Regions from separate parts of the Butyricicoccus intestinisimiae genome, predicted to be linked through region 3. Evidence: predicted binding sites of a transcription regulator. Region 3 holds the regulator's gene; each other region holds the start of a gene.
What was found. Region 3 encodes NrdR, which represses ribonucleotide reductase genes. Its sites were predicted from a motif close to CACNANATNTNGTG; they were not measured.
Positions count from the first base shown of each region.

Region 1 (3,287 bases), on a different contig from region 3:
GAAATTGTCAAGCTGTGTCACAGATACGGCGTAATGTGCATCATCAACGATGACGTGCAGGCGTGTTTGGAGAGCGGCGCAGACGGCGTTCATGTCGGTCAGGACGATATGGAGGCGGGAGATGTGCGTGCTTTGCTCGGCGAAGATAAGATCATCGGTGTTTCCGCTCACAATGTCGAAGAAGCGCTGCTCGCGCAAAAGCGCGGTGCCGATTATCTTGGTGTCGGTGCGGTTCATGCGACGGGCACCAAGTCCGAAGCAAAGCCGCTGACTTGGCAGGACATCAAGGACATTTGCGACAGCGTGACCATTCCGATTACAGCCATTGGCGGCGTCAAGCTGGATAATATGCTGGAGCTGCGCGGCACCGGTGTAGATGGCGTTGCCATTGTCTCGGGCATCTTTGCAGCGCCGAACATTGAACAGGCAACGGCACAGCTGCTTGCGCAGGCGCGAAAGCTGGTGGAAGCGTGAAACTGACCGGCGCAATTTTTGATTTGGACGGCACGCTGCTCGACTCCATGCCGTATTGGGCGTCGGTCGGCACGCGGTATCTGGAACAACAGCACATTGCCGTGCCGGATGTAGAGCAGTTGGCGCTGCGCATCAAAACGATGACTTTGCCGGAGGCGGCGGACTATTTTCGCAGCGACTATGGCGTGCAGCAATCGCAAGAGGAGATTTGTACACGCATCAATCACATGATTGAGGACGATTATCGCCTGCGTGCGCCGCTCAAAGAGGGAACGCGGGATATGCTGGAGCAGATGAAGCAGCGCGGCGTACACATGTGCGTGGCGAGCGCGACGGATCACGCCTTGGTCGAGGCGGCTTTGCGCCGCGTCGGTGTGTTGGATTACTTTTCGTTTATCCTGACCTGCGGCGATTTGCAAACGAGCAAAAATTTGCCGTATATCTTTGACACCTGCACTCAGAGGCTGGGCACGGATAAGCGCACGACGGCGGTGTTTGAGGACAGCCTGCATTGTGTCGTGACGGCATCCGGTGCGGGTTATCCGGTTGTCGGTGTGTACGACGATTCGGCAAAGACGGAAACAGAGGAAATTTGTCGGCTCAGCCGTTGTTTCGTGTATAGCTGGAAGGAACTGGATATTGCTCATTTGGAGCAGAGTCTGTGACCGGCTCTGACACCACAACATGTAGTGGTGTCAGAGCGAGCGGATAATAAAATTGAAATTTTTTTTCTCGCTGAATTTCAAACGTTTTGCAAGAAATGAACGGATGTGGAAAACTGGGTATCCGAGCGAAAATAAAGTTGTGAGATTCCCGGATCTCTCAGTGATTCTGCGCTTAACCATTGGGAATTCTGCGGGGCGGCATGGGAAATTCTGTGGAAAACTATTTCTCATGCCGCCGCTGCAATGCAGGAGAAAAGCAAAAAATAGGAATGATTCCTGCATATTCCTGCCCACCACAAGAGCCGTGCAGGCTATTGACATCTGCCGGTTGCCGTATTACAATATGAGACAGTTCCAGTTGAATGGAACACAAGATATAGTGTGCAAAAGAACAGCTGCGTGTATATTTTGTGTTTTTTTCGGCGAAACAATATGAAGAAATCAGAGGTACGGCGGCGATGATAAAGCAGATTGAAAAAAGAGATGGCAGATGTGTGTTCTTTGATGTGACGAAGATTGCGAATGCCATCTATAAAGCTGCGGAGACATCCGGAGGACACGACTACCAGATGTCGATGCGTCTGGCGCTGGATGCAGCGGATTATATCGAGGCACACAGCCCGACAGAGACGCCGACCGTAGAGTATGTACAGGATGCGGTGGAAAAAATCCTGATTGAGCAGGGACACGCCAAAACGGCGAAGGCGTATATTTTGTATCGCAAGGAGCGCTCGCGGCAGCGTGAGATGAACACCGGACTCATGAAAATCTATGAGGATTTGACATTCCAGTCCGCAGTGGAAAATGATATCAAGCGCGAAAACGCCAACATTGACGGCGATACCGCGATGGGAACCATGCTGAAATACGGCTCAGAGGGCGCAAAGCGCTTCAATGAGATGTTTCTGCTGGAACCGCGGATTGCAAAGGCGCATCGTGAGGGTGACATTCACATCCATGACTTTGATTTTTACACGCTGACGACGACCTGCACGCAGATTGATTTGCTCAAACTGTTTCAGGGCGGATTTTCGACCGGACACGGTTTCCTGCGCGAGCCAAACGACATTCGCAGTTATTCGGCGCTCGCGTGCATTGCCATTCAGTCCAACCAGAATGACCAGCACGGCGGTCAGAGCGTACCGAACTTTGATTACAGCATGGCGCCGGGTGTCAAAAAGACATATTGGCACAACTATCGCGACAATCTTGCCAAGGCACTCGAGGCATTTGACATTGAGGCGGACGGTTTAGAACCGGCAAAGGCATTGATTGCTTCGTGCGGCAAAAAGCCGGTACTGGCAGACGACAACGGCGTGACACAGGCCATTCGCGCACAACTGCTTGCGCGCGGTGTTGCACCGCAGACGGCGGATCGTGTGCTGGCGTTCGCTGTAAAGTATGCGCGCAAAGAGACCGAGCGCGGCACGTATCAGGCAATGGAAGCACTGGTGCACAATCTCAATACCATGCATTCGCGTGCCGGTGCGCAGATTCCGTTTTCCTCGCTCAATTACGGCACGGATACCTCACCGGAAGGCCGCTTGGTTATGAAAAGTCTGTTGCTGGCAACCGAAGCGGGATTGGGAAATGGCGAGACCTCCATTTTCCCCATTCATATCTTTAAAGTCAAAGAGGGCGTCAATTACAATCCGGGTGACCCGAACTATGATTTGTTCAAGCTGGCTATGCGCGTTTCTGCCAAGCGGCTGTTCCCGAATTTCTCGTTTATCGACGCACCGTTTAATGTCAAGTATTACAAGCCGGGACATCCGGAGACCGAGGCGGCGTATATGGGCTGCCGTACCCGTGTGATTGGCAATGTCTATGACCCGTCCCGCGAGATTGTAAATGGCCGCGGAAACCTGAGCTTTACGTCCATCAACCTGCCGCGTCTTGCCATCAAGGCAAAGGGAAACGCCGATGTGTTTTTCCGTTCGCTGGATGACATGCTGGATCTTGTTGTCGAGCAGCTGCTGGCGCGCTTTCAGATTCAGGCGGATAAGCGCGTGCGCAACTATCCGTTCCTGATGGGACAGGGCATCTGGATGGATTCCGATAAGCTGGGTCCGGACGATAAAGTGGGAGAAGTGCTCAAGCATGGCACCCTGACCGTCGGATTTATCGGTCTGGCAGAGTGCCTCAAGG
Region 1 covers NZ_JAHLQI010000006.1:33,616-36,902, forward strand. Annotated here, with positions in the region: gene thiE (thiamine phosphate synthase) at 1-474, shown strand, start outside; gene KQI75_RS10740 (HAD family hydrolase) at 471-1,139, shown strand; gene KQI75_RS10745 (anaerobic ribonucleoside triphosphate reductase) at 1,598-3,287, shown strand, end outside.
Region 1: the regulator NrdR is predicted to act here: its motif matches at 1,508-1,521, upstream of KQI75_RS10745 (anaerobic ribonucleoside triphosphate reductase).

Region 2 (3,287 bases), on a different contig from region 3:
ATCGTCGAATACCCGCCAAACAGCAGCTTGTCAATGGTCTCGCCCTTCTTCAGGCGTGCCAGCGCACCGTTCTGCCACAGAATCGGCGCAACGTCAGAAATCGTGCCGAGCAGACGCTCATGACGGCAGCGCAGTGCACGATGACATAAATCCAGCCGTTCTTCGTAAATTCTCCAGAACGCATCCATATCGCCGTGAGACGAACAGGCAACGTCAACCAAGTTGATGGTGACAACGCCCTGATTAAATCTGCCGTAATACTTGTGAGAGCCATCCGGTTTGCGCTGGCTGTCCTCTACCGTCAGGAACGAGCGGCAGCCCATGCACGGATACACATCACCCTGCTTGAGCGAACGCATGACCTTTGCGGAAATATAATCCGGCACCATGCGTTTTGCCGTACACTCTGCGGACAGCTCCGTCAGATACCAATACTTGGAATCCTTGGTGATATTGTCTTCATCCAGCACATAAATCAGCTTCGGGAATGCCGGCGTAATCCAGATGCCCTTTTCATTCTTGACGCCCTGCATGCGCTGACGCAGTACCTCTTCGATAATCATCGCGAGGTCATCGCGCTCCTGTCCCTCCGGCACTTCGTCCAGATACATAAACATTGTGACAAACGGTGCCTGACCATTACAGGTCATCAGGGTAATGAGCTGGTACTGAATGGTCTGAATGCCGCTCTTTACTTCGCTTCTCAGGCGGCTTTCTACCACTTTATTGACAATGCGGTCATCCAGCGAGTCGCCGCATGCCGTGCGCTCTTCAATAACCTGCTTACGAATCTTTTTGCGGCTGATGTCTACAAACGGAGCCAAGTGCGACAGCGTAAACGTCTGACCGCCGTACTGATTGCTTGCAACCTGCGCGACAATCTGCGTCGTGACATTGCAGGCGGTAAAGAAGCTGTGCGGCTTTTCAATCATGGTTTCACTGATGACCGTGCCGTTTTGCAGCATATCCTCCAGATTGATGAGGTCACAGTTGTGTTCCTTCTGCGCAAAATAATCGGAATCATGGAAATGAATGATGCCCTCTTCATGTGCCTTGACAATATCCTCCGGCAGCAGGACACGCATGGTCAAGTCCTTGCTCACCTCACCCGCCATATAGTCGCGCTGGGTCGAGTTGATAACCGGATTTTTGTTGGAATTTTCCTGCTTGACGTTCTCATTGAGATGATCAATCAAAGCCAGAATTTCATTATCTGTCGTGTTCGATTTACGAGCCAGTTCCCGCTTATACCGATAGCGCACATACTTCTGTGCCACCTCATAGCCGCGCATCTCCATGATGCCGATTTCTACCATATCCTGCACATCTTCGACATGTGTGATATGCGGCAGCGATTCCAGCTTCTTTTCTACGGTATCTGCTACCGCCTGAATCTGGTACTCATTCAATCTATGAATCGGCTCAACCTCAAGATTGGCAGCCTTTACAGCATTGACGATCTTCGATAAATCAAATGGAACTTCTTCACCATTTCTTTTGATAACTTTCATCGTAAATCCCTCCATACGCGGCAAATGATTGGCCGCCTATCTATTATAAGCCCACGGACTTCCACTGTCAATATATAGTATGATAAGTGCACGCATCATACTATATATTGGCCGTAAAATCGTGTCCTCTGCGGCGAACATCTACTATTATATAATTTCTCTTTGCAATCCGCAACCGAACCGGTACATAATTTTCCCGAAAATCCGAGCGCATATTTATGATGAATCACCAAAACACAACAAGCGCAATACAGGCGACGATAAAAAAACACCGCCGTTTCTCACGAAACAGCGGTGTTTTTGGTACGCCCGGTGCGATTCGAACGCATGGCCTTTGGAGTCGGAGTCCAACGCTCTATCCAGCTGAGCTACGGGCGCATATCTCTGTTATCTTCTATTATCCGATAACCGTTAAATAGTATACCAGAATCCGCAGCAAAAGTCAACGAGTAAAAATGCGCAAACAGCAAAAGAGTCTCCCGCAGGAGACTCTTTGTGTATATCAAAGCTATCATTCGCGAATGGAACCTTCGCTCAGACGCTTGAAATAATGGCGCGTTTCGGCAACGACAACACCGCTCAATGCCAGAATTGCCACCAAGTTCGGCAGAGCCATCAGCGCATTGAAGATGTCCGCAATCGTCCATACAGCGGATACTGTGAGGAACGGGCCGATAAATACAGCCAAAATGTACAGCCAGCGATAGACCTTCATCGTCAGCTCATGCTTGCCGGTCAGATACTCCAAGCAGCGCTCCGAGTAATAATCCCAGCCGAGAATGGTCGTAAATGCAAAGAAGATCAAGCACAGCATCAGAATGCCCTCGCAAACCTTTGCACTGAACGGCAGGCCTGACTGGAAGGCATAGGCAGTGACAGCGACACCTTCTAAGCCCTGTGTATATGCACCGGTCAGTACAATCGAGAAGCCGGTCATGGTACAAATAACAATCGTGTCGATAAACGTGCCGGTCATGGAAACCAAACCCTGACGAACCGGTTCGTTGGTCTGTGCTGCAGCTGCCGCAATCGGCGCACTGCCAAGGCCGGCCTCATTCGAGAAGATGCCACGGGCAATACCCTTCTGCATAGCAAGGATAATAGCGCCCAGCGCGCCGCCTGCCACTGCACGCATGCCAAATGCACTCTGAATAATCAAAACAAAGGCTGCCGGAATCTTTGTCACATTCATAATCAGCAGCAGCACGCAGAATGCAACATAAATACATGCCATAAACGGTACGATAACCTGCGATACGCTTGCAATGCGCTGAATACCGCCGATGATAACCAGTGCAACGCACACAGTGACAATAATTGCCGCAATCAATACGGTATACGAATAGTCTTTTCCGAACAGCTGGAATGTCCATGCATTGTTGCTGTCAAAGAAGTTGTTGACAGCAGAGGCAATACCATTTACCTGTGTAATGGTACCGATGCCCAGAATACCAACGCCGACACCAAAGAATGCAAACAGCTTTGCCAGCCATTTCCACTGCTTGCCCATGCCGTTTTCGATATAATAGAATGGGCCGCCCAGTGCATGACCGGTTTCGTCCAGCACGCGGTACTTGATCGCCAGCACGCCCTCGGCAAACTTGGTTGCCATGCCGAACAGGGCTGCCATCCACATCCAAAACAGGGCGCCAGGGCCGCCTGCAACGATAGCTGTTGCTACGCCGACAATGTTGCCGGTACCGATGGTTGCGGACAGAGCCGTACACAACGCACCGAATGAAGTAACTTCTCCTTCGCCGCCTTCCTCATTGTGCA
Region 2 covers NZ_JAHLQI010000004.1:116,404-119,690, reverse strand. Annotated here, with positions in the region: gene nrdD (anaerobic ribonucleoside-triphosphate reductase) at 1-1,511, opposite strand, end outside; tRNA gene KQI75_RS08805 (tRNA-Arg) at 1,813-1,889, opposite strand; gene KQI75_RS08800 (alanine/glycine:cation symporter family protein) at 2,023-3,287, opposite strand, start outside.
Region 2: the regulator NrdR is predicted to act here: its motif matches at 1,610-1,623, upstream of nrdD (anaerobic ribonucleoside-triphosphate reductase).

Region 3 (3,287 bases):
TCTTGCAGACAAGCAGCAGATCAATCTGGTTGCACAGCGCAAGTAATGCACTTTATTGCTCATTTTTTATAACCGATGTACGTTTTTGTACATCGGTTATTTTTATGTTTGAAACTATTGTGTTTTTCCAAACAACGTGATATACTATTGAAAACTACTTAGATTGACGCATGTTGATTGTTATAAAAGGAGAATTTGGTTTTGAATTTACCTGAGGTTTCTATTGGCGGGCTCTGCCCCAAACTGCCGGTCATTCAGGGCGGCATGGGTATTGGTATTTCTCTCTCCGGCTTGGCTTCTGCCGTTGCCAACGCAGGCGGCATTGGTATTATTTCCGGCGTACAAATCGGTTTCCGTGAGCCGGATTTTGAAAAGGATCCGGTTTCGGCAAATATCCGCGCTATTGGCAAAGAACTGCGCCGTGCGCGTGAGCTTGCGCCGAACGGCATCATCGGCATGAATTTTATGTCGATTGACTCACATTACACAGAATATGTCACAGAGGCTGTCAAGCAGGGCGCGGACTTGATTATTTCCGGCGCAGGCTTGCCGCTGACCCTGCCGGAATTGACCGCCGGCAGTCAAACGCGCATTGTGCCGATTGTCTCCTCTGCGCGCGCGTGCCGGTTGATTTTGACCAAGTGGCTGCGGAAACACAATCGTTTTCCGGACGCCGTTGTCGTAGAAGGCCCGCTCGCAGGCGGTCATCTCGGCTTTAAGCTGGATGATTTGTACAATCGAACCAATCAGACGCTGGAACAGGCTCTCGCAGATGTCGTTGCCTATATTCGCAAGTTTGAGCAGGAACACAACGTTTCCATTCCGATTTTTGCTGCGGGCGGCATCATGGACTATACCGACGTACAGCGCATGCTGGAAATCGGCGCCTCCGGCGTACAGGTCGGCTCGTCTTTTGTCACGACAAAGGAATGTGATGCCTCCGACCGATTCAAGCAGACCTACTTGGATGCTCGTCCGGAAGACGTTCGCATCATCAAAAGTCCAACCGGCTTTGCTGCCCGCGCTGTCAACACGAAGTTTGTTCAGCAGGCTTACGACCACGGCGGCATTCCAGTACAGCATTGCTTCCGCTGTATGCCGGAGATTTGCAATGCAGCGACCACCCCATACTGTCTGTCTCAGGCGCTGTTCGACGCAGCACGCGGCGAAAATATGGGCGGATTGGTGTTCTGCGGCGGCCGTGTCGGAGAACTGCATGAAATCGTCACGGTGCAGCAGGTCATGGATCGCCTGACAAAGCCGGCAGCCATGTAATTTTTCCTTAAAAAAACAGAAATCCCGTATCTATGAGATGTCATAAACTCATAGATACGGGATTTTTTCACTTGTGATGCGGGCGAATGCGTTTCAGCTCCGCCATAAACGAATCAACGTCATCGAAATCTCGATAGACCGACGCGAAGCGGATATACGCCACCTCGTCAATATCAATCAGGCGTTCCACCACCATCTCACCGATGGTCATAGAGGACACTTCATCCTCTTGCTGATCATAGAGCTCCTTTTCGATGTTGCTGAGCAAATCGTCCATCTGCGCCTTGGTGACGGGACGCTTTTGACAGGCTTTGAGGATGCCGCGCATGAGCTTTTCTCTGTCATACTGCTGGCGGGAGCCGTCTTTTTTTATCACCATGAGCGAACGAGATTCTATGGTCTCATAGGTTGTAAATCGTTTTCCACACTGTTGGCAAATGCGGCGGCGGCGAATACTCTCGCCGTCTACGGTCGGACGGGAATCAATGACCTTGCTCTCTGTATATTTGCAATAGGGGCACTTCATATCTCGCGTTCACTCCTTCAATTCTCTTTTCTTATAAAGAATACCATATTTTCACGCGAAAAAAAAGACCGGACAGATAAAATCTGTCCGGAATCGCATCAAATACTTCTCAATGCTTCTTTTTTCTCTGTTTTCTAGAGGTTTTCTTCGGCGTTACCTTCTTTGCCGTTACTGCCTGCGGTGCAGTAGCCGGTTCCGATACAGGCTCCTCTGCCTTCGGTGTTTCTTCCAACTTCTCCGGCTGCGGCTTTTCTGCCTTTTCCGGAGACTTGGACGCGGACACCTTCTTTTGTGCCTTTTCACGTCTGTTCTTGCGCAGCATGCCGCGGTACTTCGACCAGAAAGCACCGGACAGGAACATAGACGAATATGCACCGGCGATGATGCCGATAATCATCGGCAGTGTAAACTGACGCAGGCTGGTGACACCGAAAATAAAGATCATGCCAACCGTAAGCAGCGTTGTAATGGAAGTATTGACCGTACGTCCTACCGTCTGCCAAATACTCTTGTCTACGGTTTCCTCAAACAGCTCGCGGCGTGCAAACTTTCGATTTTCACGGATGCGGTCAAAGACAATGATACTTGCATTGATCGAATAACCGAGAATCGTCAGCGCAACGGCGATAAAGGTCGTGTTAAACGGAATGCGGAAGAGAATGTATGCAGACAGTACAACCAACAAGTCGTGCGCCAAACACGTGATGGCAGCCAAACCGGAGGTCAACTCGAAGCGAATCGTGATGTAAATCATCATGAGAACGACAGCAACCAGTGCGGCTGTAATCGCCTTGCTCTGCGTTTCCTTACCGATTGTCGCGTTGACATCGGAAATGTTCTGCGTGTCATCGTCCGTCAAATTGAATTGCTTCTGCATTGCCTGCACAACCTGCTTTTGCTGGGTGCTGTCCAGACGGGTGCATTTAATCAGAACTTCTTCGCCGTTGTCGCCGGTCTTCTGCACGGAAGACGGCGCAATGCCAACCGCTTCTTCAACCAGTTCCGGAATCGTCTTGCTGGAAATATCACTGGTGACTTCTTCGTGAAGATCAAAAGTCATACTGGTGCCGCCGATAAAATCGACGTCCATATTGAACAAATTCATGCCAAACGGAAGTGTAACCAAGCCGACGAGACCCGGCGCGATTGCGATCAGTGCAATCAATGCAAAAATCGGGAACTTTTTAATCACCGAAAATTTACCCTGTTTCATCGTCTCACACCTCCCCCTTCGTGTCTTTCTTCACACCGTACCATTTCGGATTGGTGACATGGAAATCTGCCATGCGCTGGAGCAGGAACTTTGTGACGGTAATTGCGGTGAACATGGACAGAACAACACCGATACCCAGTGTGATTGCAAAGCCCTTGACCGTACCGGTACCCATAAAGTACAGCACAACCGCCGCAATCAAGGTGGTGACATTGGAGTCCAAAATTGCCGAGAACGCGCGATGGAATCCGGCGTCAATGGCGCCGCGAATCG
Region 3 covers NZ_JAHLQI010000001.1:444,662-447,948, forward strand. Annotated here, with positions in the region: gene pfkB (1-phosphofructokinase) at 1-46, shown strand, start outside; gene KQI75_RS02310 (NAD(P)H-dependent flavin oxidoreductase) at 202-1,275, shown strand; gene nrdR (transcriptional regulator NrdR) at 1,343-1,801, opposite strand; gene secF (protein translocase subunit SecF) at 1,911-3,014, opposite strand; gene secD (protein translocase subunit SecD) at 3,019-3,287, opposite strand, start outside.